Regions from separate parts of the Mesorhizobium sp. B2-8-1 genome, predicted to be linked through region 4. Evidence: riboswitches for the same ligand, from Rfam matches in the RefSeq annotation. Region 4 holds a riboswitch; each other region holds the start of a gene.

Region 1 (7,287 bases), on a different contig from region 4:
CAGGCCTGCCGCCTCGCACTTGGCCCAGTGCACCAGCATCTCCGGGTCGCTGTCGGCGTCTTGCACGCCAGTCACGGTCGGCGCCTCCGGGAAGGTCTTGCAGAGCTCCGGATGGTTGCCGGCGCAATGATAGCATTCGCGGTTGTTTTCCCAGACCAGCTTCCAATTGCCCTTCTCGACGATGGTGCTCTCGAAGGCGACCTTTGCTTCGCGCAGCCGGTGCGGCGCCAAATAGGGTTCGATCATCGTCCGCATCGGCGCAAAATCCGCCGGCTCGTCGGCGAGGCAAATGAAGATGTAGCCGCCGATGCTTTCGCAGGCGACCGGCTTCAGGCCGAACTGGCTCTTGTCGAAACCCTCGGCCATCTGCCTGGCGAACAGCAGCCTGCCGTCCAGTTCATAGGTCCACTGATGGTAGGGGCAGACGAGCTTCGCCGCCGTGCCCTTGTCTGTGTTGCAGACGCGGCTGCCGCGATGGCGGCAAGAATTGTGGAAGGCGTTGATGTTGCCCTTCTGGTCACGCACCAGCACCACAGGATAGTCGCCGATCTGCACGGTGATGAAGCTGCCGGGCCGGGGCAGTTCGCAATCATGGCCGATGAACAGCCAGTCGCGGTACCAGATCAGCTCCATGTCGAGCTTGAAGTAGTCGGCATCGGTATAGAAGGGCTGCTCGAGCGAGAAGCCGTCCCTGCGGCCTTGCAGCCGTTTCAGCATGTCGTTGCGCGCATCCATGTTCTGTCCTCGCATTGAAGTCCTGTCCTCGCATCGAAGGACTGAACGGAGGGGAGAGAGGAAGGATCAAGCCGCGCGCCGGCTTGCGCCGGACATGCACCATCCGCCTCTTGACCGCCCGCCGCGATCAGTCGAGTCAAACATCTCGGGCTGGTTTCCGGGCTCTGGAGCTGCCCTTGCGGACTGTCGCGACACCTTCCCAGGCCTCCGCCCAGTGGTCTCCCGTTGCGACCTGAACTCCACCACCGTTGCGGGGGCAGCGCCGGATTCTGACCGGCTTCCCAATTCTCCGCCTCGTCGTCACGCGGCGGCACCTGAGATGGCAGGATCTAACCATGATCGCCGGCTTGTCGTCGGCATGAAAACGACATCGCATCCATGCCGCGCGACACGCATTGGAAACGGCGCGGCCGCCGTTGCAGGGCAGAAAGCCTCAGGTCGCCGCCTCGGATTCCGTCTCGTGGCGGAGGCAAAAAAGGTTAACGGTTTCGAAAAGTGACTGTTAGCGCCCTCTAAAATCGAACCGAACGGTTCGTTTCTGTTGACGATGCGTGCAGGACGGTGTGAACACTGGGCCTTCGACACAGTTGGTGATCGCGCGACGCGTTTGCATAACCAACTGATAGTAAACAGAAAAAAACGAATGTTGAAGGCTCTGGCACAATTTCAAGTGGTGGAAACTTGGTCCACACGGAAAAACTTCGTGATTGGAAATGGCGGTATGGCTTTCCCACATCGGGGCTGTCCGAACGACGCGATTTCCTCCCAAGACACGCCGCTAGACGGACGGAAAAATACTGGAGTATCAAAAAATGAAAAAGATCATTCTCACTGCCGCCGCCCTTCTGGCTGTTTCCGGCAGCGCCTTCGCTAGTAGCGACCATTATGGTTCGAATGCCCCTGCGGCCACCGCCGTCGACAGCTCGTACACCGCTTCGACCAAGAAGTCGGAACCGGCTGCCCAGACGCCTGTCCAGGGTGCCGATCGCAACCTCTTCGGCAACAACTAACAGCCGCTCTCCAGTTGACGGCGGGCCTTCCGCCGTTCTGGCGAAATTTGAGAATTCAGGAGACTTGAAATGAAGAAGATCGTTCTTGCTGCCGCCGCCGTCCTGGCCGTGTCGGGCAGCGCTTTCGCCGGCAGCGACAACTATGGCTCCAATGGCGCCAACCAACCTGCTGTCACCTCGGTCGACAACGCGCACACGGCTTCGGTCCAGAAGTCGGCGCCGTCTGCCCAAGCGCCTGTTCAGGGTGCCGATCGCAACCTCTTCGGCAACAACTAACAGCTGATCTCCAGTTGACGGCGGGCCTTCCGCCGTCCTGGCGAAATTCGAAAATTCAGGAGACTTGAAATGAAGAAGATCATCCTTGCTGCCGCCGCCGTTCTGGCGGTTTCGGGCAGCGCTTTTGCTGGCAGCGACAACTATGGCTCCAATGGCGCCAACCAGCCCGCGGCCACTTCGACCGACAGCTCATACACCGCTTCGACCAAGACGTCGGCTCCGGCTGCCCAGGCACCTGTTCAGGGTGCCGACCATAACCTCTTCGGCAACAACTAACAGCCGATCCTGCAGCAGATGGCGGGCAAGCCCGCCTTTGCGGTGGAATTTGAGAATTCAGGAGACTTGAAATGAAAAAGATCATCCTTGCTGCCGCCGCCGTCCTGGCCGTTTCGGGCAGCGCTTTCGCCAGCAGCGACAACTATGGCTCCAATGGCGCCAATCAGCCTGCCGTCACCTCGGTCGACAATGCGCACACGGCTTCGATCCGCGACAGCGGCTCGCCCGTCTACAAGCTGCTCAATTCGTCGGGCGATGTACACAAGTCCGCCCCTCAGGGCAGTGACCGGAATCTCTTCGGCCACTAACAGCCGAAGCTGACACCAAACAGGAGTGGCGGGCTTTGCCCGCCGCTCCTGTTCTTGCGTGACCGGCAATTAATTCATGGCCTGCTCTCAGGCCGCTTTCGCTTCCGTCTCGTGCAGCGCGAAGGATCGTCCATCCGCGTCGAAGATATGAAGGTCTCCGGCGTCGGCGCTCAGCCGCAGTGTCGCCCCGCGCTTGACCTCGACATTGCCCGGCAGCTTGGTCACCAGCGGCAGGTCGGCGCGGCCGATGTCGACATAGACGAGTTGCACCTCGCCGAGCTGCTCGACATAATCCACCGTTCCTTCGAACAGATAGTCCGTGCCGCCGGCGATCGTCAGGTCCTCCGGCCGCACGCCGAAGCTCACCGACGCGCCCTTGGCCGAGGCCGGCGTCGCGATCGGCACCGTAGCCTTGCGGCCGCCGACATGACTGATGACGGTCGGATTGCCCGATTTGTCGATGGTCGCCGGCAGGATGTTCATGGCCGGCGAGCCGATGAACTGGGCAACGAACAGATTGCCGGGTTTCTTGTAGAGTTCCATCGGCGTGCCGACCTGCTCGATATGGCCCTCCTTCAGCACCACGATGCGGTCGGCCAGCGTCATCGCCTCGACCTGGTCGTGGGTGACATAGATCATGGTGGTGTTGGGCATCGATTCCTTGAGCTTGGCGATCTCGATGCGGGTGGCGACGCGCAGCGCGGCGTCGAGGTTCGACAGCGGTTCGTCGAACAGGAACACCTTCGGGTTGCGCACGATGGCGCGGCCGATGGCCACGCGCTGGCGCTGGCCGCCCGACATCGCCTTGGGGAGGCGGTCGAGATAGTTGGTCAGCTGCAGGATCTCTGCCGCCTGGCGCACGCGCTTGTCTATCTCGGCCTTGCTTTCCTTGCCGATCTTCATCGAAAACGCCATGTTGTCGTAGACCGTCATATGCGGATAGAGCGCGTAGGACTGGAACACCATGGCGATGCCGCGTTTCGACGGCGGCACGTCGTTGACCACCTCGCCGGCTATTCTGAGCTCGCCCGAGGTGATCTCCTCGAGCCCTGCGATCGAGCGCAGCAATGTCGACTTGCCGCAACCCGACGGCCCGACGAAGACGATGAACTCGCCCGATTTGATGTCGAGGTCGATGCCGTGCAGAATGTTGAGATTGCCGTATGATTTCTTCACTTGCCTCAGCGTGACATCGGCCATGTTTCCCTCCAGTGGTCGCTAGAATTCAGTCGATGCGCCCGAACCAGGCGCCGTAGCCGCCGAGGCGGATGGAGCCGGAGCTCTGCTGTCCCGAAAATCCGTGTCCGGGCAAAGGTTGCAGCGATCGACCGCCAAGGTCAACCTCCGCTGGCCCGGATCCCAGGTTGAAGACGCAGACGATCTGCTCGTTGCCCGCGCGGCGCGTGAAGGCGACAGTGTCGCCCTGGCTTTCGATGAAATTGATATCGCCCTTGGCCAACGCCGGATGGGCACGGCGGAAGCCGAGAAAGCGTCGGTAGTGTTCGAGCAGCGAATGCTCGTCGCCTTGCTGGACATTGACGGCTTGCGACAGGTGCTTGGCCGGCACCGGCAACCACGGCTTTGCCTGGGAGAAGCCGCCATTCCTGGCGCTGCCGTCCCACACCATCGGCGTGCGGCAGCCGTCGCGGCCCTTGAATTCCGGCCAGAAGCGGATGCCGTAGGGATCTTGCAGATCCTCGAACCGCAATTCGGCTTCGCCGAGCCCCAGTTCCTCGCCCTGATAGATACAGACCGAGCCGCGCAAGGACATCAGCAATGCCGAGATAACCTTGAGATAGGCGGTCGGGTCGGCTTCGTTGGCGGCCCAGCGCGAGGCCGGGCGCATCACGTCATGGTTTGAGAAGGCCCAACACGACCAGCCGTCGCTGGCAACCTTGCCGAAGGTTTCCAGCACCGAACGGACCTTGGCGGCGCTGATCTTTTCCGGCGCCAGGAAATCGAAGGAATAGCACATGTGCACGCGCTTGCCGCCGACTGTATAGGCCGCGACGACGTCCAGTCCGCGCTGTGAATCGCCGACCTCGCCGACCGCGGCCGTTGCCGGATATTCGTCGAGCAGGGCGCGGAAGCGTTCGAGGAAGCCGAGGTTCTCCGGACGGCTCTTGTCGTAGATGTGGTCTTGGTAGTTGTAGGGATTGACCGCGGGTGCGGTCTGGTCGTTGCGCTGCTCCGGCGGCAGCGGCGGGTTGTTTTCCAGCCCCTGGCTGTGGAAGTAGAAATTGATGGTGTCGAGGCGGAACCCGTCGACACCGCGCTCCAGCCAGAAGCGGGTCACGTCGAGCAGCGCGTCCTGGACTTCGCCGTTGTGGAAATTGAGGTCCGGCTGTTCCGCGAGAAAGTTGTGCAGGTAATATTGCTGGCGGCTGGTGTCCCATTGCCAGGCCGATCCGCCGAAGATCGACAGCCAGTTGTTGGGCGGCGTGCCGTCCGGCCTGGGATCGGCCCAGACGTACCAGTCGGCTTTCGGATTACTGCGGTTCGATCGGCTTTCCCTGAACCAGGGATGGATGTCGGCGGTGTGCGACAGCACCTCGTCGATCATCACCTTCAGCCCCAGCCTGTGCGCCTCCGCCGTCAGCGCGTCGAAATCGGCCAGCGTGCCGAACATCGGGTCGACGTCGCAGTAATCCGAGACGTCGTAGCCGAAATCCTTCATCGGCGATTTGAAGAAGGGCGAGATCCAGATGGCGTCCGCGCCGAGCGCGGCGATATAGGGCAGCCGCCCGATGATTCCCTTGAGGTCGCCGATGCCGTCGCCATTCGAGTCCTGGTAGCTGCGCGGATAGATCTGGTAGATCACGGCACCTCGCCACCAGTCGCTATCGACGGCGAGATCGGGCCTCGAACTGGCTTTCAAAGCGGATTGCATGGTTTCAGCCTCCTTTCACCGAGCCTGCGAGCAGCCCGCGGACGAAATAGCGCTGCAAAGAGAAGAACACGATCAGCGGCACGATGATGGTCACGAAAGCCGACGTCGTCAGGATCTCCCAGTCGCCGCCACGCGAGCCGAGCAAGGCATTGAGCTTGGCGGTCAGCACGATCTGATCCGCCTCCGTGCCAAGGAAAACCATCGCCACCAGGAGATCGTTCCATACCCACAGGAACTGGAAGATGGCGAAGGACGCCAGCACGGGAAATGACAGCGGCAGCACGATCTTGACGAATATCTCGAAATCGCTGGCGCCGTCGATGCGCGCCGATTCCATGATCTCGCGCGGCAGGCCGGCAATGTAGCTCCGCAAGAGGTAGATGGCGAAGGGCAGTCCGAAGCCGGTATGCGCCAGCCAGATGCCGAGATAGGTCTTGGAGGGCACGCCGAAGAAGGCGCCGACGCCGTTATAGAGCTTCAACAGCGGGATCAGCGACATCTGCAGCGGCACCACCAGCAGGCCGATGATGACCGCGATCAGAAGCGCGCGCCCGGGAAAGCGCATCCAGGCCAGAGCGTAAGCCGCAAAGGCGGCGATCAGGATCGGGATGACGGTCGCCGGGATAGTGACGGTCAGCGAGTTCATGAAGGAGCGGCCGATGCCTTCCGAAAACAGCACGGTCCTGTAATTGTCGGTGGTGAATTTCGGCGGCGCCGAGGAGGCATAGTAGACGCGCTGGCCGCGGTCGCCCTCGAACGCCTTGGGCGAGGTCATGACGAAGCTGCCGTCGGCATTGAGCTGCAAGGTAACGCCGTCGCCGAGATCGGCCGATGTGCCGGCCGGATATTGCGTCGGTGCCGCCGACTTGACGCCGAAGGCGCTGATCTCGCGCTTGGCGCCATCGCCGAAAATGTTGCCCTGGAGGACGAACTTGCCGTCCTTCTCGACCTGCGCCGAGGCGGGCGGCAGGCGTCCAGCTTCGGTCTGGGTCGAACTGGCGAACGAGTTCCACCAGCCCGAGGCGATGATCTGGTCCTTGTCGCGCAGCGACGATACCAGGATGCCGAGCGTCGGCATGGTCCAGATCGCAACGAAGACCAGGACGGCGATGTGAACGCCGAAGCGGCTGGCGAAGGAGTTTCCGGTCGCGACGGTCATCTCAATGTCCTCCCGTCTCTTTGTTGGCCTGGCGTATGTTCCAGACCATGATCGGAATGACCGCGATCATGATGATGATGGCGATTGTCGCGCCGCGGCCGAAATCACCGCCGCCACGGAACATCCAGTCGAACATCAGATTGGCCAGCACTTGGCTGTTCCATTGGCCGTTGGTCATGGTCAGGACGATGTCGAATACCTTGAGCACCAGGATGGTGATTGTGGTCCAGACCACGGCGATGGTGCCCCAGATCTGCGGCACCATGATTTTCCAGAAGATCTGGAACGGATTGGCACCGTCGATGACGGCGGCTTCCAGCGTCTCTTCCGGAATGCCGCGCAGCGCCGAAGACAGGATGACCATGGCAAAGCCGGTCTGGATCCAGATCAGGATCACCATCAGGAAGAAATTGTTCCAGAACGGCAGCGATATCCAGACCTGCGGCTGGCCGCCGAAATGCTGGATGATGGCGTTCAGGATGCCGATCTGCGTCTGGCCTTCGCCGCGATACTCATAGATGAATTTCCAGATGACGCTGGCGCCGACGAAGGAGATCGCCAGCGGCAGGAAGATCAGGCTCTTGGCGATCGTGCCCCACCAGATCTTGTCGGTAAGCACGGCGATGATCAGGC
Region 2 (7,287 bases), on a different contig from region 4:
GCCCTCGCCCGCAAGGTCGTGCCGGGCATGGTGGTGCGCGGTGCACTGGTATCGATGGGCGAGAAGTCGATCGACCGCGCCAACTGGAACTGGAATTTCATTGGCGACGCGGACAATCCGTTCTTCACGCCGGATCCGGCGTCCGTTCCCGTTTTCACGAGCTATCTCGACGGCATCCGCAAGGCGGGTTCCTCCGTCGGCGCCGTGATCGAGATCGTCGCCGACGGCGTTCCGGCCGGCCTCGGCGCGCCGATCTACGCAAAGCTCGACCAGGATATCGCGTCAGGCCTGATGTCGATCAACGCCGTCAAGGGCGTCGAGATCGGCAACGGCTTCGAGGCCGCCCGCATCACCGGCGAACAGAATGCCGACGAGATGCGCATCGGCAATGACGGCCAGCCGGTGTTCCTGTCCAACAATGCCGGCGGCATCCTTGGCGGCATCTCGACCGGCCAGGCGATCATCGCCCGCTTCGCCGTCAAGCCGACGTCTTCAATCCTGACGCCCCGGAAGTCGATCGACAAGGACGGCAACGACGTCGAAGTGATGACCAAGGGTCGCCATGATCCGTGTGTGGGCATTCGCGCCGTACCGATCGGCGAGGCGATGGTTGCCTGCGCAATCGCCGACCATTATCTGCGGCACCGAGGACAGACAGGTAAGGAAGGCAGTAGGGCAGTAGGGCAGTAGGGCAGTAGGGCAGTCTGTTAAGCTGCCCGCGAGACGAGCAATTTTTCCTTTCCCCTACTCCCTTACTGCCCTATTCCCCTACTCCCTTGCGAGCGAAGCGAGCATTCCATGTCTTACGACCAGAAGAAGATCGTCGAAGCAATCCGGGCCTTCGAGCGCGGCGAGATCGTCGTCGTCATGGATGATGACGGGCGCGAGAACGAGGGCGACCTGATCGTCGCCGCCGTCCATTGCACGCCGGAAAAGATGGCCTTCATCGTGCGCAACACTTCGGGCATCGTCTGCACGCCGATGCCGCGCGAGGAGGCCAAGCGCCTCAACCTTGCGCCGATGGTCGCCGACAATGATTCGGCGCACACCACCGCCTTCACGGTTAGCGTCGATTTCAAGCACGGCACCACGACTGGCATTTCAGCTGACGACCGCACGCTGACCGTGCGCAATCTCGCCAACGGCAATGTCGGCGCCTCCGATTTCGTCCGCCCCGGCCACATCTTCCCGCTCATCGCGCGCGAAGGCGGCGTGCTTATGCGTTCGGGCCATACCGAGGCGGCCGTCGATCTGTGCAAGCTCGCCGGCCTGCCGCCGATCGGCGTGATCTCGGAACTGGTCAATGATGACGGCACCGTCAAGCGCGGCCCGCAGGTCGCGGCTTTTGCCGAGGAGCACGGCCTCAAGCAGGTCTCGGTCGCCGACCTCATCGCCTATCGGCAACGCAAGGAAACACTGGTCGAACGCGTGGCATGCTCCGAGATCGACACGCTCGGCGGCAAGGCGCAGGTCTTCACCTACACGCTGCCCTGGGATTCCATGCACCATGTCGCCGTCGTCTTCGGCGACATCCGCGACGGAGAAGAGGTGCCTGTGCGTCTGCACTCCGAGGACGTGGTGACCGACGTCTTCGGCACCAGCCACCGGCTGGACGCCATCATGAAGGCGATGGGCGAGCGCAAGCGCGGCGTCATCGTCTATCTGCGCGAGGGCTCGGTCGGTGTCGCCCACCAGGAGCGCAACCGGCCGGCGAGCGGCGACCGGGAGGACCACGAAGAGGCGCGCCGCCGCGAGAATGAATGGCGCGAGATCGGGCTCGGTGCTCAGATCCTGAAGGATCTCGGCATTTCCTCGATCAATTTGATCGCCTCGCGCGAGCGCCACTATGTCGGCCTCGAAGGTTTTGGCATCCACATCGCCAAAACCGAGATTCTCTAGGTTCGACGGCGGCAATAGCGTCCGATCCGCTGAACCGGACGCGTCATGGTTCATTCCGCGGCAGCGACGGCCGCTTCACACCCATCCAACTCGCATTTGTGAGTGGCAAGACTGCGCTGGCCGAGCAGCACCGTGACCAGCGCGATGCCGCCCGCGACCACCGAGACCCAGAACCCGTTCTGGGCGCCGAACGCATCCACCACCGCGCCGGCGGCGAAAGAGCCCAGCGCCATGCCGATGCCGATTCCCGTTGTCACCCAGGTAATGCCCTCGGTCAGCATCGCTTCCGGCACATGCCGTTCGATCAGGCCGAATGCCGTGATGAAAGTCGGCGAGATCGCCACGCCGCTGATGAAGACGGTCAGCGCCAAAATCGGCACGCTGTCGGCGGTGAGCGGCAAAATCGTGCTGACTGCGATGATGGCGACCGCGACGGTCAGCTGGCGCTGTAGCGGCGTCTTGAGGTTGAGCGCGCCGACCACGATGCCCAACACGAACGATCCCAGCGCATAGACGCCGATCACCAGGCTTGCGGCACCGGCTTGGCCGAACTCCTTGGTGATCGCCACGGTGCTCACTTCCGTCGTCGCGAAGGTCGCGCCGATGAAGATCAGGGCGAAGGTGATGATCTGTACCGGCCGCAGGCGGATTGCCGAGCCAGTCGAACCATGGTCCACCGGCCGCACTTTCGGCTCGGTCGATCGCTGCAGGATGAATGCTATCGAGCCCAAAGCGAGAAACAACGTGCTCGCCAGCATGCCTGCTTCCGGAAACAGCGCCGCACTGAGGCCCACCGACAGCGACGCGCCGGCGATATAGACCAGCTCGTCGGCCGCCGATTCGAAGGCGAAGGCGGTGTTCATCTCCGGCCGGCCGCGAAAAAGCTCGGTCCAGCGCGCGCGCACCATTGCCGGCATGCTGGGCATGGCCGCTGCCAGCAGCGCCGACACGAACGATGTCCATACCGGCCAATCCTGGTTGGCCGACGCAATCAGCAGCAGGAATGCCAGCACGGAGATGATGGTGGTGGGCACGACGATCCATGTCTGGCCGAGGCGGTCGACCAGCCTGGAGATCTGCGGCGCCAGGAAAGCGTTGGCCAGCGCGAATGTCGCCGAGACGGCACCCGCCAGCCAGTATTCGCCACGCGTCTGCGACAGCATCGCCACGATGCCGATCGGCGCCATGGCGATCGGCAGGCGCGCCATGAAGCCTGCAGCGGCAAAGCCCTTGGCGCCAGGGGCTCGAAAGATCTCGGAATAGGGGTTCTGCATGATCCGTTCCTCGACAAAAGGCGATTCGGAAATTACATACGATGCGTATGAATACTAAATAGATCATACGTCGCGTATGTCAATTGGCATACGTGACGTATGTGGATAAGGCCAGAAGAGATGCACAAGCCCCGCAGGGAAATGATCGCCGAAACGCGCGCCAAATTGATTGCCGCGGCCCGGCATGCGTTCGGAACGATCGGTTATGCCGAGGCATCGATGGATGATTTCACCGCATCGGCAGGGCTGACGCGCGGTGCGCTCTATCATCATTTCGGGGACAAGAAGGGGCTTTTGCAGGCGGTTATCGCCGAGATAGACGCCGAGATGGCGGCACGGGTGAATGAGGTTGCAGCGAAAGCACCGACCCGCTGGCAAAGCTTCGTCGACGAATGCACGAGCTACATCGAAATGGCGCTGGAGCCGGAAATCCAGCGCATCATGTTTCGGGACGGTCCGGCCGTGCTGGGGGATCCCGCGCAATGGCCGAACGCCAATGCCTGCGTCGCGTCGATGACCGATCACCTGACGACGCTGCAGGGCGGCGGGGTGGTTGTCCCGGGCGTAGACCCCGAGACCGCGGCACGGCTGATCAACGGGGCGAGCAGCCAGGCGGCGCAGCGGATCGCCAATTCGAACGACCCGGAAGCGACGTCGAAGACCGTGGTGGCGGCATTCAAGCAACTGCTCGAAGGATTGTTGAGGAAGGATGCCGGAGCCGCCTGACGACGGCAGGCCGCCGGCAGCTCTGGGCATGCCGTATCGGCAATCAAATCAAGAGTTTGTCAGACTTTTCGCATGTTGCCGCCTTGAGGCGTGCGATCGTTGATTTGAGCGGAACTTCGCCCTGTCCGCAAAACGTCTCGCTCATGATCAGCTCGGGCAGCGGCAGCCGCCGCCCCCAGCCATGTGTTTCGAGGTCCGGTTTCGGCGCGAACTCCGAGACACGGCCGACACAGAGATAGGCCACCGGCGTCACGTGCTCGGGAATCGACAGAAGGCCTTTCAACGCCTGCGCCTCGATAATGCTGACCCAGCCAACGCCGACGCCTTCGGCGCGCGCCGCCAGCCAGAAATTCTGCACCGCGCAGACCGTGCTGTAGAGATCCATCTCGGGATTGTGCCAGCGTCCCAGCGGCGAACCCTGTGAGCGTCGGCGGTCGCAGGTGATACAGATATTGAGCGCGCTTTCGCAGATGCCTTCCAGCTTGAGCTTGCGGTAGAGCGCCCGCCGCTCTTCCTCGATCGCCGGCAATTCCTGCTCGCGCGCCGCGAGGAACAGGTCGCGCACCTGTTCCCGTCGTTCGGTGCCACGAATGACGATGAAATTCCATGGCTGCATGAAGCCGACCGATGGCGCGTGATGGGCGGCAAGCAGCAGCCGCGCCAAGACCTCGTCGTCGACGGCCTCTGATGTAAAATGGCTGCGGACATCGCGCCGCGTGAACATGGCGCGGTAGACCGCATCGCGCGCCATCTGGTCGAATCCGTCACCCACGGGGATGGTCATATTGTCCGGCATCGCTTGTCCCCTTGCGATTGCAATCAACTGCCGTCCGCCTGACCATGCGGATGACGATGCCTGCCAGGCCGGTCTTCTGGCTCGGGATCAACCCGCATCCGGCGCCTTCCCGTCATCGACAGTGGCATTTACCGGCGCGGTCCCCCTTACAGCGTTGGGCACGCCACGGTATCAAACCGTGTTCCCGATTCTCCCGCTCGCGGCGGGCACCAGGCAGTGGCCGGGACTTTACGACGAAGCCCCTGCGCCGCCAATCCCCGCGGCGACGCGAACGGACGCAAGCGCGATTTTCCCCAACCATCAGGCCGCAACGCATGGCCATCGCCGCGCCAGGGCACTAGATAGGGAGCATGGCCACTCGTCTCTACACCCATCCGATCTTCCTCGAGCACATCACGCCACCCGGCCATCCGGAGCGGCCGGACCGCTTGCGCGCCATCGAGCGCGTGCTCGACGACGAGGCTTTTGCCGCGCTCGACCGCCTCGAGGCGCCGGAAGGCGATGAGGCCACCATTCTCTACGCGCATCCCGAGGATTTCGTCGAGCGGGTACGCGCCGCCATTCCCGATACGGGCATCGCCCGCATCGATGCCGACACAACGGCCAGCCCGAAGAGCTGGCAAGCGGCGATCACCGCGATCGGAGCCGCCAACGCCGCCGTCGACGACGTCTTTGCCGGCAGGGCAGACAACGTTTTCGTCGCCGCCCGGCCGCCCGGCCATCATGCGGAGAAAGCGACGGCGATGGGCTTCTGCCTGTTCAACACAGCGGCCATCGCCGCACGTTATGCACAGCGCAAACACGATATCGAACGCGTCGCCATCGTCGACTGGGACGTGCATCACGGCAACGGCACGCAGGATGTTTTCTGGGACGATCCGTCCGTGCTTTATTGCTCGACGCACCAGATGCCGCTCTACCCCGGCACCGGAGCAAAGAACGAAACCGGCGCCGGCAACATCGTCAACGCGCCGCTTGCGCCGCAGACCGGCAGCGAGGCGTTCCGCGATGCCTTCCTGTCGCGCGTGCTGCCCTCGCTCGACAATTTTGCACCCGACCTGATCATTATTTCGGCCGGCTTCGACGCGCATCATCGCGACCCGCTGGCCGAGATCAACCTGACCGAGGATGATTTCGACTGGGCGACCGGCCAACTCATGCAGCGCGCGGCGCGCCACAGCGGCAACCGGCTCGTCAGCCTGCTCGAGGGCGGCTACGATCTGCAAGGATTGGCATTTTCGGTCGCCGCCCATGTCGGGCGACTGATGAAAGGATGAATGATGGCTGGTGAAACCAACGAAGACGTCAAGGCGATGAGCTTCGAACAGGCTCTCGACGCGCTGGAGAAGATCGTCGATGATCTGGAGCGTGGCGATGTGCCGCTCGACCAGTCGATCAGGATCTACGAGCGCGGCGAGGCGCTGAAGGTGCATTGCGACCGGCTGCTCAAGGCGGCCGAGGACAAGGTGGAGAAGATCAGGCTGTCCCGCGACGGCAAGCCGGTCGGGACGGAGCCGCTGGACGCGGATTGAGGCACGCAGCCGTCTCTCTGGTTTTTGACACGATCATGATTGAGGATAGAACGCGTCCCGATTGAAACGGCTCCAGGACAAGAGGAGATACGGAAGCGATGTGCAGAAACATCAAGACCCTGTTCAATTTTGATCCGCCGGCGACCAACGACGAGGTGCGCGATGCAGCCCTTCAATTCGTTCGCAAGCTGAGCGGAACGACGCGGCCTTCGAAGCAGAACCAGCACGCATTCGACCATGCCGTCGAGGCCATTGCGGCGTCGGCGCGCGAGCTTCTCGATTCGCTTGAAACCAACCAGCATCCGCGCAATCGCGAGGAGGTTGCGGCCAAGCTGCGGGCGAAGGCGGCGATCCGCTTTGCCTGATCTGGCCAAAGCAGCCATCGGCCGCTGACAAGGAGAGTTCATGAGCTTCTTTCCCGGGAAGGACCCTGAAGCCGGCGATGCCTTTGCCAGCGACCAAATCGAATTGATGGTCATTCCGAACGCCAAGGACATTGGCGGTTTTCAGGTTCGCCGCGCCTTGCCGACCGCCAAAAGGCGGCTGGTCGGTCCCTTCATCTTCTTCGACCGCATGGGCCCGGCCATCCTGCGTGCCGGTCAGGCGCTCGACGTCCGGCCGCATCCTCATATCGGCCTGTCGACGGTCACCTACCTGTTCGACGGCAGGATCAGGCATCGCGATTCGCTCGGCACCGAGATGGTGATCGAGCCGGGTGACGTGAACCTGATGACCGCCGGCCGCGGCATCGTCCATTCGGAGCGCACGCCGGAAGAACTGCGCGGCGCGCCGATGTCGATCTCGGGGCTGCAGACATGGTTGGCGCTGCCGGGCGGCAAGGAGGAAGTGGCGCCGGTTTTCGAAAACACCGCTGTCGCGCGGCTTCCCGACATCGACGCGGAAGGCGTCAGCGGCCGCATCGTCATAGGCGATTTCCAGGGGCTGCGTTCCCCGGTGCGGGCCGATTCCGAGACGCTCTACGCCGACCTCAGGCTGGCGCCCGGCGCCAGCGTGAAAATCCCTGCCGACGCGGAAGAACGCGCCATCTATACGCTGGAAG
Region 3 (7,287 bases), on a different contig from region 4:
CTATCTGAGCAAGGCCGGCTTTCCCTTCGCGACGCTCGGCCGAAGCCGGTCCGGCGACGACAGCTATCCCTCTCTGGATCTGGATTTCGAGAAGGCGGGCGCCGATGCGGTCGACCGGCTGGTTGCGCGTGGCCACCGCCGCATCGCCGCCATCCGGCCGTCGCTTGACCTGAATTTCGGTTATCTGTTTCTGGAGGGTTATTGCAAGGCGCTGCGGCGGCACGGCATCGAAGTCGATCCCGGCCTGATTGTGGACGGTTTTATCAACGAAGCCGGTGGCTACGCGGTGACACCGCAAGTCATGCGGTCGAAGGATCCGCCGACCGCGATTATCTTCAACAACGACTCGATGGCGCTCGGCGGCTGCAAAGCGCTCGCCGAAATGGGGATCAAGCCCGGGCAGGATGTCGCGGTGATCGTCATCGTCGACACGCCGCTCTGCCGTTATTTCTCGCCGGCGCTGACCGGCTTTCGTCCGAGCCTTGACCCGATGGGGCGGCGGCTCGGCGAAATCCTGCTCGCCTCGCTCCCGGCTTTCGCCGGCGCGAAAGGGCCAGAGATCATTCGCGAGGTCTGGCCGCTGGAACTGGTGGCGCGCGATAGTGATTGACCACACGTTTGTATCGTTATAACAGAACATGCATCGACCTTGCCTCGACGCTGCCTGCATCCTAGGCTGCGACTCGTGATGGTCCCCGCGCCGCAAGGCGAGGGGTGAAAAGGGAACATGGTGAGGCCCGATTTTCGGGTCGAAGCCATGGCTGCCCCCGCAACTGTAAGCGGCTAGCAAAATCCGAGAAGCCACTGGCCGGCAAGGCTGGGAAGGCAGGATGGCGCAACGACCCGCGAGCCAGGAGACCTGCCATCTGCATGGGTTGACCGGACGGGGTGTGCCGGGAGGAGACGCGGGGTTCGGTCTTGTCGACCGGTTCAAGCCAGCTTCCTTCCGTCGCCATTTTTGAAAGTGACGGAAGTTGGACGGCTCCATCGATCGCATTCACTGCATTCCCATGCATCGCATCATCGTGTGCACGCTTTGCCGCGATATCGCCACCGAGGTGAATTCAGGCCAGCGTCCGGCAGGATTGGCAAGCAAGACGCTGGCCCGTATTCCGGCAGGCCCTGCAAGGAATTGCCCATGACCGCGCCGCTTCTCGAGGCCCGCGACCTGGCCGCGGCGGCGGATGGCCTGCATCTGGTGCATCCGGTCAGCCTTTCGGTGGCGGCGGGCGACCGTCTCGCCATCATCGGTCCCAACGGCGCCGGCAAGACGACATTGCTGCGCATGCTGTCGGGCATGCTGCGGCCGAGTTCGGGCGAAGTGAAGCTCACCGGGCGCCTGCTGGACAGGATTTCGACCGCCGAGCGGGCGCTGCACATCGCCGTCGTCGGCCAGACCGATCAACCGGATCCACGGCTGGCGGTGATCGATTATGTCGAGCTCGGCCGGGTTCCGCATACCGGCCGCAGGCACAGGAGCGAGGAACGCGACATTGTCGTCGAGGCGCTGCGCCGGACCGGGCTGTTGCCGCTGCTTGGCCGCACCATCGGCTCGCTGTCGGGCGGCGAGCGCCAGCGCGCCCAGCTTGCCCGCGCCATCGCACAGGAGCCGAAGATCCTGTTCCTCGACGAGCCGACCAACCATCTCGACCCGCGGGCGCGCAGCGAGTTGCTCGAACTGGTTGCAGGCCTCGGCATGACCGTGATCGCGGTGCTGCACGATCTGGCGCTGGTGACGCCTTTCGCCACCAGGGTCGCGGTGATGAGCCATGGCCGGTTGCATGTGCTGGCGCCGCCACGCGAAGCACTCACCCAGCAGCTGATCCGCGAGATCTTCGGTATCGACGTCTTTAGGTTGCGCCACCCGACGGAGGACCGCGAGCTGACGGTGTTCGAGGTTCCGAACCGTGCCGCGCCATCTTCGTGATCGAAGCCATTTCCGGCAGATCCTGTTCAACAAGGAGCAACATCCGTGAAACGCCTTGCCGTGTCTCTTGCCTTCTCCCTGCTCGGCTCTACGGCCTTCGCCTTTCCGGTGACGGTCGACAGCTGCGGCAAGCCGCTGACCTTCGACGCGCCTCCAAAGCGCGCCGTCATTCACGATCTCAACATGGCCGAGATGGCCTTCGCACTGAAGCTGCAGCCGTCGATCGTCGGCCTGACCGGCATCACTGGATGGTACAAGGTCACTCCCGAATTCAAGGCCGAACAGAGCTCGATCCCCGAACTGGCGCCCAAATATCCGACGCTGGAAAACCTGGTCGCTGTCGAGCCCGACTTCTTCTTCGCCGGCTGGTATTACGGCATGAAGCCGGGCGGCGAGGTGACGCCCGATACGCTGGCGCCACACGGCATCAAGACCCTGGTGCTGACGGAAAGCTGCGTCCATCTCGACAAGAACCGGCCTGCCGCTTCGATGGACCTGCTCTATGGCGATGTCGAGAAGCTGGGCAAGATCTTCGGCAAGGAGGCCGAAGCGGATAAGCTCGTCTCCGGCTGGAAGGCGCAGCTCGCCGAAATCACGGCCAAGGTCGGCGACCGCAGGGGAACGCGCGTCTTCCTCTATGATTCCGGCGAGGACAAGCCGTTCACATCAGGCAAGTTCGCCATTCCCAACGCCATGATTTCCGCGGCAGGCGGCGACAACATCATGGCCGACATGGACACCAGCTGGGGCAACACGGATTGGGAGACGGTGGCCTCGCGCAATCCGCAATTCCTCATCCTGCTCGACTATCAGGATGGCGGCGGCTACCGGAAGCTGCTCGATTTCCTGAAAGCGCATCCGGCAATGAAGGAGACAGACGCGGTCAAGAACGAACGCTTCGTGGCGCTTCGCTATGCCGAACTGACACCCGGACCGGCCAACATCGAAGCGATCGGCAAGATCGCCAGGGCGATGCATCCGGAAGCATTTTAACCGGGAAGATGACTTTGCGGCACAAGGCATTCGTATTGGCCATGATGGCGGCCGCGTTGGCTATGGCCGCGCTCGCGCTGCTATCGATCGCCTATGGTTCGACGATGATCCCGCTGGGCGACGTCGTTGCAGCACTTGGCCATGCGATCGGATTGAAGGGGCATGACGTGTCCGGCCCGGTCGGCAGGATCGTCGTCGACCTCAGATTGCCGCGCACCATCCTGGCCATCTGTCTCGGCGGCGGCCTGGGCGTGGTCGGCGCGCTGTTGCAGACGGTGACGCGCAACGATCTTGCCGATCCGTTCCTGTTCGGTCTCTCGTCGGGAGCCGCCGCCGGCGCTGTCTCCGTCATCACCGTCTTCGGCGACAGTTTCGGGATCTGGACGCTACCGATCGCCGCGTTCACCGGCGGTATTCTGGCGGCTTGCGTTGTGCTTTTGCTGGTTGCGCGGGTGAGGGGACAAGGCCCCGAACGGCTGATCCTCGCCGGACTTGCGGTCTCCTTCATGTTCACCGCATTGACCAATTACCTGGTCTTTGCCGGTGACCAGCGCGCCGCCCATTCGGTGCTGTTCTGGACGATGGGCGGGCTCGGCCTTGCGCGGTGGGACAATATCTGGCTGGGTGCGCTTGGGGCCGGCACGATTGCGGCGTACGGGCTGTGGAATCATCGCCGGCTGGACGCTTTCCTGGCCGGCGAAAATGCCGCCGAAAGTCTTGGCGTGCCGGTGGCGCGAATGCGACGGACGACGTTTCTGGTCGCCGCTTTTTCGACCGCGATCCTGGTTTCGGTCGCTGGCGTCATCGGCTTCGTCGGCCTCATGATCCCGCATCTGTCGCGGCCGCTGGCCGGCGCGCTGCATCTGCGCCTGATCGTAAGTTGCGCGCTGTTCGGGGCGGTGCTGTTGCTGGCAAGCGACCTTCTGGCGCGCACATTGCTGCCGCCGCAGGAACTGCCGATCGGCATCATCACCAGCTCGCTCGGCGCCTTCTTCGTTGTCACCATGCTGATCCGCAACCGCTTGTAATGGGTGTCGCGGCGGCCGAAATCATCGGACGCAGCCATGATTGTGCTGCACGGCTGCCATGCACGTTTGCCGGCTTCTGGAACAATGCCGGACTTGAATGATAAGCACGCTTATTATATATGCCACTCATGGTTTCCGAAGGCGTAGACAGATTGGGATTTTTGATCCACGACGTGCAGCGGCTGATGCGAAAGCGCTTCGAAGCGCGCGCCAGCGGCCTTGGCCTGTCCTCGGCGCAATGGCGCCTGATGGTTCGCGTCGCCAAGGAAGCGGGCGTTTCGCAGGCGCGGCTTGCCGAACTGCTTGAAATCGAGCCGATCAGCGTCTCGCGGCTGGTTGACCGGATGGAGGAGGGCGGCTGGATCGAGCGCCGCTCCGACGCCGCCGACCGCCGCGTGCGCATGATCTTCCCAACTCCCAAGGCAAGTGCCGCGTATGCGGAGGTCAAGAGCCTCGCCGGCGAAGTCTATGAGGAGTCGCTGACCGGCGTTTCGCCGGACGATCGCCGCGTCCTGATCAGGGCATTGGATGCGATGGCACAGAATCTCGCGGATGGCGATTCACCGTCCTGCGACAAGGTCAAGAATACGGAAGGCGCAGCAGCATGAACGCGGTAGCCAAGGTCGACGAAAACGCCGCCAAAGTGGAAATGGAAGCGCCGCAGCAGCCGGCCGCGGCCCCTGTTACAATGACACCTCCGGCAGAGCCGGCGCCGGCGCCAAAGAAGAAGCGCCGTCTCGGCCGCTTCTTGTTGATGTTCGCCCTGCCGGCGGCGTTGGTCATTGGTGGCGGCTATGTCTGGGTCACTGGGGGGCGCTACCAGGAGACGGAGAACGCTAACCTGCAGCAGGCCAAGGTATCGATCGCCTCGGATACGGCGGGCCGCATCGTTCAGGTCGCCATCTCGGACAATCAGAGGGTGAAGCAAGGCGATCTTCTCTTCGCCATTGACCCCGAGCCTTACCGGATCGCGCTTGCGCAGGCCGACGCGGCGGTGGCAGCGGCGCGGCTCAACGTCGAGCAGCTGCGTGCCGCCTACAGCCAGGCCATGGCGCAGGAGAAATCCGCCAGCAGCGAAGTTGCCTATGCCCAGTCGCAATACGACCGTGCCGCCGATCTCGCCCAGAAAGGCATCAACGCCAAGTCTTCGCTCGATGAGGCCAGGAACGATCTCGACAAGGCAAAGCAGCAGCTTGCCGTCGCCGAACAGGGTATCGTCAGCGCCAAGGCGGCGCTTGGCGGCAATCCCGATATCGAGACCGACAAACATCCGACCGTGATGTCGGCGCTCGCCGCGCGCGACAAGGCTGCCTACGACCTAGCGCAGACCACCGTGAAGGCGCCCGCCGATGGCGTCGTCTACCAGGCTGCTTCCTTCAAGGTCGGCCAGTATGTCGGCTCCGGCACGCCGCTGTTTTCGCTGGTCGAGACCGGCGATACCTGGATCGACGCCAATTTCAAGGAAACGCAGCTGACCAATATGAAGCCGGGCCAGAAGGCCGAAATCGTGGTCGACACCTATCCGGGCAGGACCTTCGAAGCGACCGTCAAGGCCATCGGCGCCGGCACCGGCGCGGACTTCTCGCTGCTGCCCGCCCAGAACGCTACCGGCAACTGGGTCAAGGTCACCCAGCGTATTCCGGTCCGTCTGGAGCTGAGCGATCCCGACGCCAAGATGATGCTGCGCACAGGCATGAGCGCGGCCGTTACCGTCGACACGGGCGTGGCGCGCGGCCTGCCTGGCATTTTCGGCCACGCCACGGCTGGCGAGGTCGCGAAGTAAATCAGCGGAAGCCCGCGGGGATCATGCGGGTGGACGCACTGAGCAGGGGGATTGGTCTGATGGGAGGAGTTGAAGGGTCAGCCTTCGGGGCAAACCGCATCGCGGCTTGATCGAAAGCTGAAATCTTCGACACGGACCCGTCGGTCCTCATGTTTCCGGGCGGCAGGCATCCGCTCAATCGAGACTTTCGGTCGATGTAACCCCCACATCGATAATCGCGTCCCACCGCGATGAGGGTCTCTCAACGGAAGGCTTTGCCGCCCGGAAACCCTGTGTACACGTTTTTGTTACCGGCTGGAAGTTCCGCATCATGAGCACGCCAGAACCTTTCAAAGAAGTGCCGCATCGTGGCCTGATCACGGTTGCGCTCATGCTGGCGACGATCATGCAGGCGCTCGACACCACGATCGCCAACGTCGCGCTGCCGACCATGACCGGCGATCTCGGCGCCTCGCCCGACAACATCAACTGGGTGCTGACCTCCTACATCGTGGCGGCGGCGATCATGACGCCGGTCACTGGCTGGCTTGCGGACCGTTTCGGCCGCAAGGAACTGTTCCTGACGGCGGTGGTCGGCTTCACCATCTTCTCGATGCTGTGCGGCCTGGCCTGGAGCCTTGAAACCATCGTGTTGTTCCGGCTCATGCAAGGCGTGTTCGGCGCCGCGATCGTGCCCCTGTCGCAGACCTTCCTGCTCGACATCAACCCGAAGGAACGCCACGGCCAGGCAATGGCCATCTGGGGCGCCGGCATTATGCTGGGGCCGATTCTGGGTCCCACGCTTGGTGGCTGGCTGACCGAGAATTTCAGCTGGCGCTGGGTGTTCTTTATCAACCTGCCGGTCGGCATCGTCGCCTTCCTCGGCATGGCCGCTTATCTGCCGGCCATTGCGCGGCGGGTGCGAAGCTTCGATTTCTTCGGCTTCGCCATGATATCGCTCGGCGTCGGCGCTCTGCAGCTGCTGCTCGATCGTGGTGGCGAGGTCGACTGGTTCTCGTCGGTCGAGATCTGGATCGAGCTTGGCCTTTCGATAACCGGCTTCTGGGTGTTCATCATCCACACGATGACCGCGGAGCATCCCTTCATCGACCCCAAGATCTTCCTCGACCGCAATTTCGTGACCGGGCTGGCGTTCATCTTCGTCATGGGCGTGCTCATCCTGGCGAGCATGTCGCTGCTGCCGCCGATGCTGTCGACCATCTTCGGCTATCCGACCATCACCATCGGCATCGTGATCGGGCCGCGCGGCGTGGGGACGATGATCTCGATGCTCGTCGTCGGCCGGCTCATGAGCAAGGTCGACGCCAGGATCCTCGTCGTCATCGGCTTCCTCCTGACCGCGCAGTCGCTCTACACGATGGCCGGCTTCTCGCCCCAGATGGACAACTGGCTGATCATCACTTCAGGCATCATCCAGGGCCTGGGAATGGGAATGGTATTCGTGCCGCTGTCGACGGTGGCCTTCGCCACGCTTGACGTACGCTTCCGCACCGATGCCACGGCTTTGTTCAGCCTTGTGCGCAACCTCGGCTCGTCCATCGGCGTATCGGTCGTGA
Region 4 (7,287 bases):
CGGCGCCGGCCAGGATGCGGCCGTCCAGTTCGGGCAGCACGACATGCATGGCGAGGTCGGCGGGCGCAAGCCCGCGCTGGTTCTTCTCCCATACGTCGCGGCGGGTGGTGGCGACGATCACCTGGAAGACCGGCACGCCGGCGCGGTCGAACAGGGTCTCGACGCCGGGTTCGGCGCCGGACGCGAACGCGGTCGCAGTGATGATGGCGGCGGGCTTGAGCTGGGCAATCGCGGTTTCAACAAAAGCCAGAGATTCCGGGTCTTTCAGGCTGGAGACGAAGATCGGCACCGGCAGCATGCCGCGCTGCCGTAGCGCCTCGAAAAGCGCGTCGATGGGCGCGACATCGGCGGCGAGCAGCATCGAGCGGTAGAAGAGGATGGGAATCACGGGTGGGTTGACGTTGCCGGCGTCGAGTTCCGTCACACCCCCCTCTGTCCTACCGGACATCTCCCCCGCAAGGGGGGAGATTGCTCTTTCATCGACGATTTCGCCTATCGCGGATGGTCGAGATAAATCCCTGTCCAAGGGGACAGAAGAGGAGCCGGCCTTGATGACAGCCGATCTCCCCCCTTGCAGAGGAGATGTCCTGCCGGACAGAGGGGGGTGTGAAGGATCGTCAACATTCGATAAGTCCGGCTTCTCCACGACTCCGCGCCCCGGCTCATAAAACCCGGCTTTCGGCACGCTTACCGGCTCGGCAATCTCGCGATCAGACCCCGCCAACCGCGCCAGCCTGCGCACCAGCGCGCTCATATTGGCCGGGCCGCCCTGGCGGAAATAATTGAGCAGCCCGTCCAGTTCCTCGCGCGGCAGCGTCGAGGCTTCGATCAGCCTGATATCCTCGTCGTGGCTTTCACCGGGAAGTAGTGCCAGCTTTATGCCACGCTCACGGGCAACCACGGCCAACTGGTCGCAGCCGTAGCGCCACCACTCGTAACCGCCGAGAATACGCACCAGAATGACTTTGGCGTGACGGGCGACGCTGTCGATCCAGAGGTCGACGGACATGGGGTGGCGCAGGTCGCGCAGCGCGGCCAGCCGCATCGTGGGCAGCCGATCGGCGTCGCCTTTCCAGGCCGCTGCCAGTCCGGCCAGGTCGCTGTCCGTGAAGGACAGCGCCACCATTTCCGCCGGCGTCTGCCGCAGATCGACCGGCTCGGCGAGATCGTCGAGCGAGGCGGATGTGGTGGTGAGGATGTGCATCGCGGTCGGTGTTGCCTCAGCCGGCGAGGATATGCTCGATCGCCGGGCGGTTCAGCCCCTTGAGGCCGATGACGACCAGGCGCGAGCGGCGGTCGTCGTCAGCCGTCCAGGCGCGGTCATAATAATGATTGACGCGCGGACCAACGGCCTGGAGCAAAAGCCGCATCGGCTTGCCGCCGACCTCGACGAAGCCTTTCACCCGCAGCACGTTCTCCTGTTCGGCGGCGGTCGCGACGCGCTTTGCCAGGTCGTCCGGGTTGGCGATCGAGGGGATGTCGACGATGAACGTATCGAAGTCGTCGTGCTCGTGGTCGAAGGCGCCGTCATGATGGGACTTGCGGTTCTCGATGTCGTCCTCGACGGCGAGGCCTAGCCCGAGCAGCACGGACGGATCGACCTTGCCATGAGCCGTCGGCACGACCTTCACGGCGCGGGCGGAGTGTTCGCCAATGATGGCGTTGGCGCGAGCCGAACCTGCGGCATCCATCAGGTCGCTCTTCGACAGGATGATGAGGTCGGCGCAGGCGATCTGGTCCTCGAACACCTCCTCGACGGGGTCGTCGTGGTCCAGTGTCTGGTCCTGCGCGCGTTGCGCCTGCAGGGCGTCCATGTCGTTGGCGACGCGCCCCTCGGCCAATGCCGGACCGTCGACCACGGCGATTACGCCGTCGACTGTCACCCGGCTCTTCACTGTCGGCCACTGGAAGGCCTGGACCAGCGGCTTGGGCAGAGCCAAGCCTGAGGTCTCGATCAGGATGTGGTCGACCTTCGGCGTCAGCGACAGGATCTGGTCGAGCGCCGGGACGAAATCGTCGGCGACGGTGCAGCAGATGCAGCCATTGGCCAGTTCGACGATGTTTTCCTCCGGGCAGGTGTCGATGCCGCAGCCCTTGAGGATCTCGCCGTCGATTCCGATGTCGCCGAATTCGTTGACGATGATGGCGATCCGCTTGCCGCCCGCGTTCTCCAGGAGATGGCGGACCAGCGTGGTCTTGCCGGCACCCAGGAAGCCGGTGACCACGGTACAGGGGACGCGGGAGAGAGTGGCGGCGGAAACTGCGGCGGTCATGATCAGTCCTTCAGCATGTCGAGGGGAGGAATGCGGGCGACGAGGCCGCGCTTGAGGGAATCCGGGCGACCACGCCACGGAATGAGGCCGTTGGTCGAAGCGGCGAAGAGTTTCGCGCCGGTCACGAGATCGGCGCCGCTGGCGATGTTCAGGTCGCCGAAGACATAACTCCAGCAGCCGTCGCGAAGAATCGCGGCACTGAGACGGCGCTTGCAGTTGCCGAGGCATTCGACGGTGCGGACACGGACATTGTCGGCCGTTGCGGCTTGGCGCGTATCTTGAGCCAAAACTTCGCCGGCGCGGGGATGGGCATCGGAACCGGTCTCGTCGCGGCAGGAAGCGCAGATGATGACAGTGACGCCGGCCAAGGCGTCGCTATCGCCAGACAAGTCGCTATCGCCAGACAAAATGTCCGCTGTTTCAGCCGGGAAACTGCTGTCGCGTTCCAAATCGGGCTCCTTGCCCGGAAAACCCGCCGGGCGATCGGATTCTTATGTCTCAGACGGCAGGTCTCCTGGCTCGCGGGTCATCGCCTTCGTGCCGCCTTCCCGGGACCGTCCCAGTGGTTTTCGGCCTTGGCTCGTCGCTTACAGTTGCGGGGACAGCCGCGGATTTGAAATCGAGATTTCGCACCGCATTCCCTCTTGGCTCCTCCCTTTGCCGAGAGGAGACCGTCTGGAATGGATTTAGGCTCTTGCAGGCGGCGGTGTCAACGCGCGTCTACGACACGGCAATGTCGGCGAGCGGCTGCCCAAGGTCGCCGGCGGGCGTAACCTCGATCCGTTCGAGGCCGAGCCAGCCCTGCATCTGCGTCAATTCCTGGAAGAGTTGCGCGGCGGTTTCAGGCGGCGCGCCGGGCTCGGCATAGGCCGCGTGGACGCGTAGCACGCTGGCCGGCCGGTCGGCCTTGAGGTCGACGCGCGCCACGATCCTGTCGCCGAGCAGGAACGGCAGGACGTAATAGCCGTATTGCCGTTTTTCGGCAGGGGTGTAGATTTCTATGCGGTAGTGGAAATCGAACAGCCGCTCCGTGCGCGAGCGCTCGAAAACGACCGGATCGAACGGCGCCAGCAAGGCGCGGGCCTCGATTTTTCGTGGAATACGGGCCTCCTTATGGAGGTAAGCCGGTTTGTTCCAGCCCTCGACACGCACCGGCACCAGCTCGCCTGTTTCAACCAGCTCCTCCAGCCGGCCCTTCATGTCGGCCGGCGACAGGCGGAAATAGTCGCGCAGGTCGCTTGCTGTCGCGACGCCATGAGCGCGGGCGGATATCCGCAGCAATTCCCGATGCGCGTCCTCGGCTGACGGCACCGGCAGATCGAGGATCGCCTGCGGCAGCACGCGCTCGGGCAGATCGTAGAAGCGTTCGAAGCCACGGCGGTGCGCGGTGGTGATGCGTCCTGCCCAGAACAGCCATTCGAAGGCATGCTTGGCGTGGCTCCAGCCCCACCAGCCGCCGGACCCTTTCTGGCCTTCGAGCGCGGAGGCGGCGATCGGGCCGCGCTCCGCGACCTCGCGGTAGATCTCTTCGATATAGGCGGCGTGCTCGCGGCCCCATTTGGCGAGACCCAGATACATTTCATCGCCACGCTCCGCGCGCTGCATGCGCCAACGCATCAGGGGATAGGTCTCGACCGGCAGGAAGGAAGCCTCGTGCGCCCAGTATTCGAAAACCGTGCGCTTGCGCGTGACGGCGGCGTTGTCGAGCAAGGCGAACGGGTAGGGACCAAGGCGCGAATAGAGCGGCATGTAGTGAGCGCGCACCACCGCGCTGACGGAATCGATCTGCAGCAGGCCGGTACGCGAGAGCACGCGGGCGAAGTGGCGTCGGTCGGGCGTGCCGGCGGGGCGGGGATCAGTGAACCCTTGGGCGGCGAGCGCGATACGCCGGGCCGTGGCAAGCGAGATCTTTTCCTTCATTCGGATGCGACTCTGATGGCTTGTTGAGCGTCGTTCGGACAGTTGATTCCGGCCATGCTAGCAGGGTTTTGGCGGCAACTCTGTCAGGAGAGAAAAGTGGAGTAAAAAGCGAAGGAAATCAGACAGGAGCGGATCGGACCAGTTTCTTCCCTTATGCCGTCCAGGCCAGTGTTTTGAACAAGGTTTGACTTGCTTCGCCGGAAGCGCTGCGCTAACCCTCGCCGCGTTGCAGCAAAGGCCCCTTAAAACGGTTCAGCGGTTAAACTGTCACGCTTCCGAAATGGGGTCTGGTGCTGTAATCAAAATGGATTGGCGCCAACGGAAAGCCGCAGCATGAACGCACTTCTCAGTTCGTACCTGCCCATCGTCCTGTTTATCGCAGTGGCGGCGGCTGTCGGCGTCGCGCTTATCGTGGCGCCGTTCCTGGTGGCCTACCGCAATCCCGACCCGGAAAAGCTTTCCGCCTACGAATGCGGGTTCAACTCGTTCGATGACGCCCGTATGAAGTTCGACATCCGCTTCTACCTGGTGTCGATCCTGTTCATCATCTTCGACCTGGAAGTGGCCTTCCTGTTTCCGTGGGCGGTGTCGTTCTCGAAAATCGGCATGCTCGGTTTCTGGTCGATGATGGTGTTTTTGGCGGTGCTGACCATCGGCTTTGCCTATGAATGGAAAAAAGGAGCGCTCGAATGGGATTGAGCGACAGTTCCGGCACGCTCGTCGCGCCGAAGCCCAAGGGTCTGATCGATCCCAATACCGGCAGGCCGGTTGGGTCCGATGATCCGTTCTTCCTCGAAATCAACAACGAACTCGCCGACAAGGGCTTTCTCGTCACCTCGACCGAGGCGCTGATCACCTGGGCGCGCAGCGGCTCGCTGATGTTCATGACCTTCGGCCTCGCCTGCTGCGCCGTCGAGATGATCCACACCTCGATGCCGCGCTACGATTCGGAGCGGTTCGGTGTTGCTCCTCGCGCGTCTCCGCGCCAGTCCGACATCATGATCGTTGCCGGCACGCTGACCAACAAGATGGCTCCGGCGCTGCGCAAGGTCTACGACCAGATGCCGGAGCCGCGCTACGTCATCTCGATGGGCTCCTGCGCCAATGGCGGCGGCTATTACCACTATTCCTATTCGGTGGTGCGCGGCTGCGACCGCATCGTGCCGGTCGACATCTATGTGCCCGGCTGTCCGCCGAGCGCCGAAGCGCTGCTCTATGGCATTCTTCTGCTGCAGAAGAAGATCCGCCGCACCGGCACGATCGAACGGTAAATCCATGGCCGCATCCCTGAGCGAACTGTCGACCTATCTCGGCGAAAAATTGATTGGCCGCGTCAATGAAGCAGTGTTCGCCTATGGCGAACTCACCATCCATGTCGAACCGCGCGATCTGATCGAAGTGGTGACTTTCCTGCGCGACGATCCGCGCTGCCAATTCATCTCGGTCATCGATGTCTGCGGCGCCGATTATCCGTCACGGGCCAAGCGCTTCGACGTCGTCTATCACCTGTTGTCGCCGAAGCAGAACGTGCGTATCCGCGTCAAGGTGCAGGCCGACGAGGAGACGATGGTGCCGTCGATCACCGGCGTCTATCCCGGCGCCGATTGGTTCGAGCGCGAGACCTACGATCTCTATGGCGTGCTGTTTTCGGGTCACCCCGATCTGCGGCGCATTCTCACCGATTACGGTTTCGACGGTCACCCGCTGCGCAAGGATTTCCCGCTGACCGGCTTCGTCGAGGTGCGTTACGACGACGAAGCTAAGCGCGTCATCTACGAGCCGGTGGAACTGAAGCAGGAATTCCGCAATTTCGATTTTCTGTCCCCATGGGAAGGCACCGATTACGTGCTGCCAGGGGATGAGAAGGCAAAGCAGTAATGGCCGAAACTTCCGTCCGCAATTTTAACATCAACTTCGGACCGCAACACCCTGCCGCGCATGGTGTTTTGAGATTGGTTCTGGAGTTGGACGGCGAAGTGGTCGATCGTGTCGATCCGCATATCGGGCTCTTGCATCGCGGCACCGAAAAGCTGATCGAGCACAAAACCTACCTGCAGGCAGTGCCTTATCTCGACCGGCTCGACTATTGCGCGCCGATGAACCAGGAGCATGCCTTCGCACTGGCCGCCGAGCGCCTGCTCGGCATCGAGGTGCCGAAGCGCGGTCAGCTGATCCGCGTGCTCTACTGCGAGATCGGCCGCATCATGTCGCACATCCTCAATGTGACGACGCAGGCGCTGGACGTCGGCGCGCTGACGCCGCCTCTGTGGGGCTTCGTCGAGCGCGAAAAGCTGATGGTGTTCTATGAGCGCGCCTCGGGTTCGCGCATGCATGCCGCCTATTTCCGTCCGGGCGGCGTTCACCAGGACCTGCCGCAGAAGCTGCTCGAGGACATCGGCAGGTGGATCGATCCGTTCCTGAAGTCGATCGACGACCTCGATCAGTTGCTGACCGGCAATCGCATCTTCAAGCAGCGTAATGTCGATATCGGCACGGTTTCGCTGGCCGACGCCTGGGCCTGGGGCTTTTCCGGCGTCATGGTGCGCGGCTCGGGCGCTGCCTGGGACCTGCGCAGATCGCAGCCCTATGAATGCTATTCGGAGCTCGATTTCGATATTCCGATCGGCAAGAACGGCGACTGTTTCGACCGCTACCTCGTGCGCATGGAAGAGATGCGCCAGTCGGCGAAGATCATGCGCCAGTGCATCGATCTCCTGCTCGGCAAGGAAAGCGCCGGGCCGGTGTCGAACCTCGACGGCAAGGTCGTGCCGCCGAAGCGCCAGGCGATGAAGCGCTCGATGGAAGCGCTGATCCACCACTTCAAGCTCTACACCGAGGGCTACCGCGTGCCGGCCGGCGAGGTCTATGCGGCGGTCGAGGCGCCCAAGGGCGAGTTCGGCGTCTATCTGGTCTCCGACGGCACCAACAAGCCTTATCGCTGCAAGCTGCGCGCGCCCGGTTTCGCGCATCTCCAGGCCATGGATTTCCTGTGCCGCGGTCACATGCTGGCCGACGTCACCGCCGTCCTCGGCTCCCTCGACATCGTGTTTGGTGAGGTCGATCGCTAAATGTCAGTCCGTCGTCTCGCAGAAGC

The links. Region 4 has a riboswitch for cobalamin ahead of FJ428_RS17800 (DUF1636 family protein). Riboswitches for the same ligand answer to the same signal wherever they lie in the genome.
Region 1: it holds a riboswitch for cobalamin, as region 4 does, so the genes downstream of both, FJ428_RS29025 (aromatic ring-hydroxylating dioxygenase subunit alpha) here and FJ428_RS17800 (DUF1636 family protein) in region 4, are expected to answer to the same signal.
Region 2: it holds a riboswitch for cobalamin, as region 4 does, so the genes downstream of both, bluB (5,6-dimethylbenzimidazole synthase) here and FJ428_RS17800 (DUF1636 family protein) in region 4, are expected to answer to the same signal.
Region 3: it holds a riboswitch for cobalamin, as region 4 does, so the genes downstream of both, FJ428_RS25970 (ABC transporter ATP-binding protein) here and FJ428_RS17800 (DUF1636 family protein) in region 4, are expected to answer to the same signal.

Annotation. Positions count from the first base shown of each region.
Region 1 is NZ_VFTX01000016.1:9,220-16,506, forward strand. It holds gene FJ428_RS29025 (aromatic ring-hydroxylating dioxygenase subunit alpha) at 1-735, opposite strand, end outside; cobalamin riboswitch at 866-1,068, opposite strand; gene FJ428_RS29030 (DUF680 domain-containing protein) at 1,548-1,745, shown strand; gene FJ428_RS29035 (DUF680 domain-containing protein) at 1,815-2,021, shown strand; gene FJ428_RS29040 (DUF680 domain-containing protein) at 2,091-2,297, shown strand; gene FJ428_RS29045 (DUF680 domain-containing protein) at 2,369-2,605, shown strand; gene ugpC (sn-glycerol-3-phosphate ABC transporter ATP-binding protein UgpC) at 2,693-3,805, opposite strand; gene FJ428_RS29055 (alpha-glucosidase) at 3,831-5,495, opposite strand; gene FJ428_RS29060 (carbohydrate ABC transporter permease) at 5,500-6,654, opposite strand; gene FJ428_RS29065 (sugar ABC transporter permease) at 6,656-7,287, opposite strand, start outside.
Region 2 is NZ_VFTX01000001.1:500,059-507,345, forward strand. It holds gene aroC (chorismate synthase) at 1-690, shown strand, start outside; gene ribB (3,4-dihydroxy-2-butanone-4-phosphate synthase) at 799-1,899, shown strand; gene FJ428_RS02470 (MFS transporter) at 1,950-3,173, opposite strand; gene FJ428_RS02475 (TetR/AcrR family transcriptional regulator) at 3,294-3,899, shown strand; gene bluB (5,6-dimethylbenzimidazole synthase) at 3,943-4,695, opposite strand; cobalamin riboswitch at 4,744-4,924, opposite strand; gene FJ428_RS02485 (histone deacetylase family protein) at 5,046-5,972, shown strand; gene FJ428_RS02490 (exodeoxyribonuclease VII small subunit) at 5,976-6,227, shown strand; gene FJ428_RS02495 (DUF2277 domain-containing protein) at 6,326-6,592, shown strand; gene FJ428_RS02500 (pirin family protein) at 6,633-7,287, shown strand, end outside.
Region 3 is NZ_VFTX01000012.1:44,650-51,936, forward strand. It holds gene FJ428_RS25965 (LacI family DNA-binding transcriptional regulator) at 1-610, shown strand, start outside; cobalamin riboswitch at 673-882, shown strand; gene FJ428_RS25970 (ABC transporter ATP-binding protein) at 1,139-1,927, shown strand; gene FJ428_RS25975 (ABC transporter substrate-binding protein) at 1,973-2,920, shown strand; gene FJ428_RS25980 (iron ABC transporter permease) at 2,929-3,948, shown strand; gene FJ428_RS25985 (MarR family winged helix-turn-helix transcriptional regulator) at 4,077-4,556, shown strand; gene FJ428_RS25990 (HlyD family secretion protein) at 4,553-5,731, shown strand; gene FJ428_RS25995 (DHA2 family efflux MFS transporter permease subunit) at 6,042-7,287, shown strand, end outside.
Region 4 is NZ_VFTX01000006.1:217,156-224,442, forward strand. It holds gene FJ428_RS17790 (cobaltochelatase subunit CobN) at 1-1,204, opposite strand, end outside; gene cobW (cobalamin biosynthesis protein CobW) at 1,221-2,273, opposite strand; gene FJ428_RS17800 (DUF1636 family protein) at 2,276-2,722, opposite strand; cobalamin riboswitch at 2,760-2,964, opposite strand; gene FJ428_RS17805 (winged helix-turn-helix domain-containing protein) at 2,994-4,193, opposite strand; gene FJ428_RS17810 (NADH-quinone oxidoreductase subunit A) at 4,527-4,892, shown strand; gene FJ428_RS17815 (NADH-quinone oxidoreductase subunit B) at 4,883-5,464, shown strand; gene FJ428_RS17820 (NADH-quinone oxidoreductase subunit C) at 5,469-6,071, shown strand; gene FJ428_RS17825 (NADH-quinone oxidoreductase subunit D) at 6,071-7,261, shown strand; gene FJ428_RS17830 (NADH-quinone oxidoreductase subunit E) at 7,262-7,287, shown strand, end outside.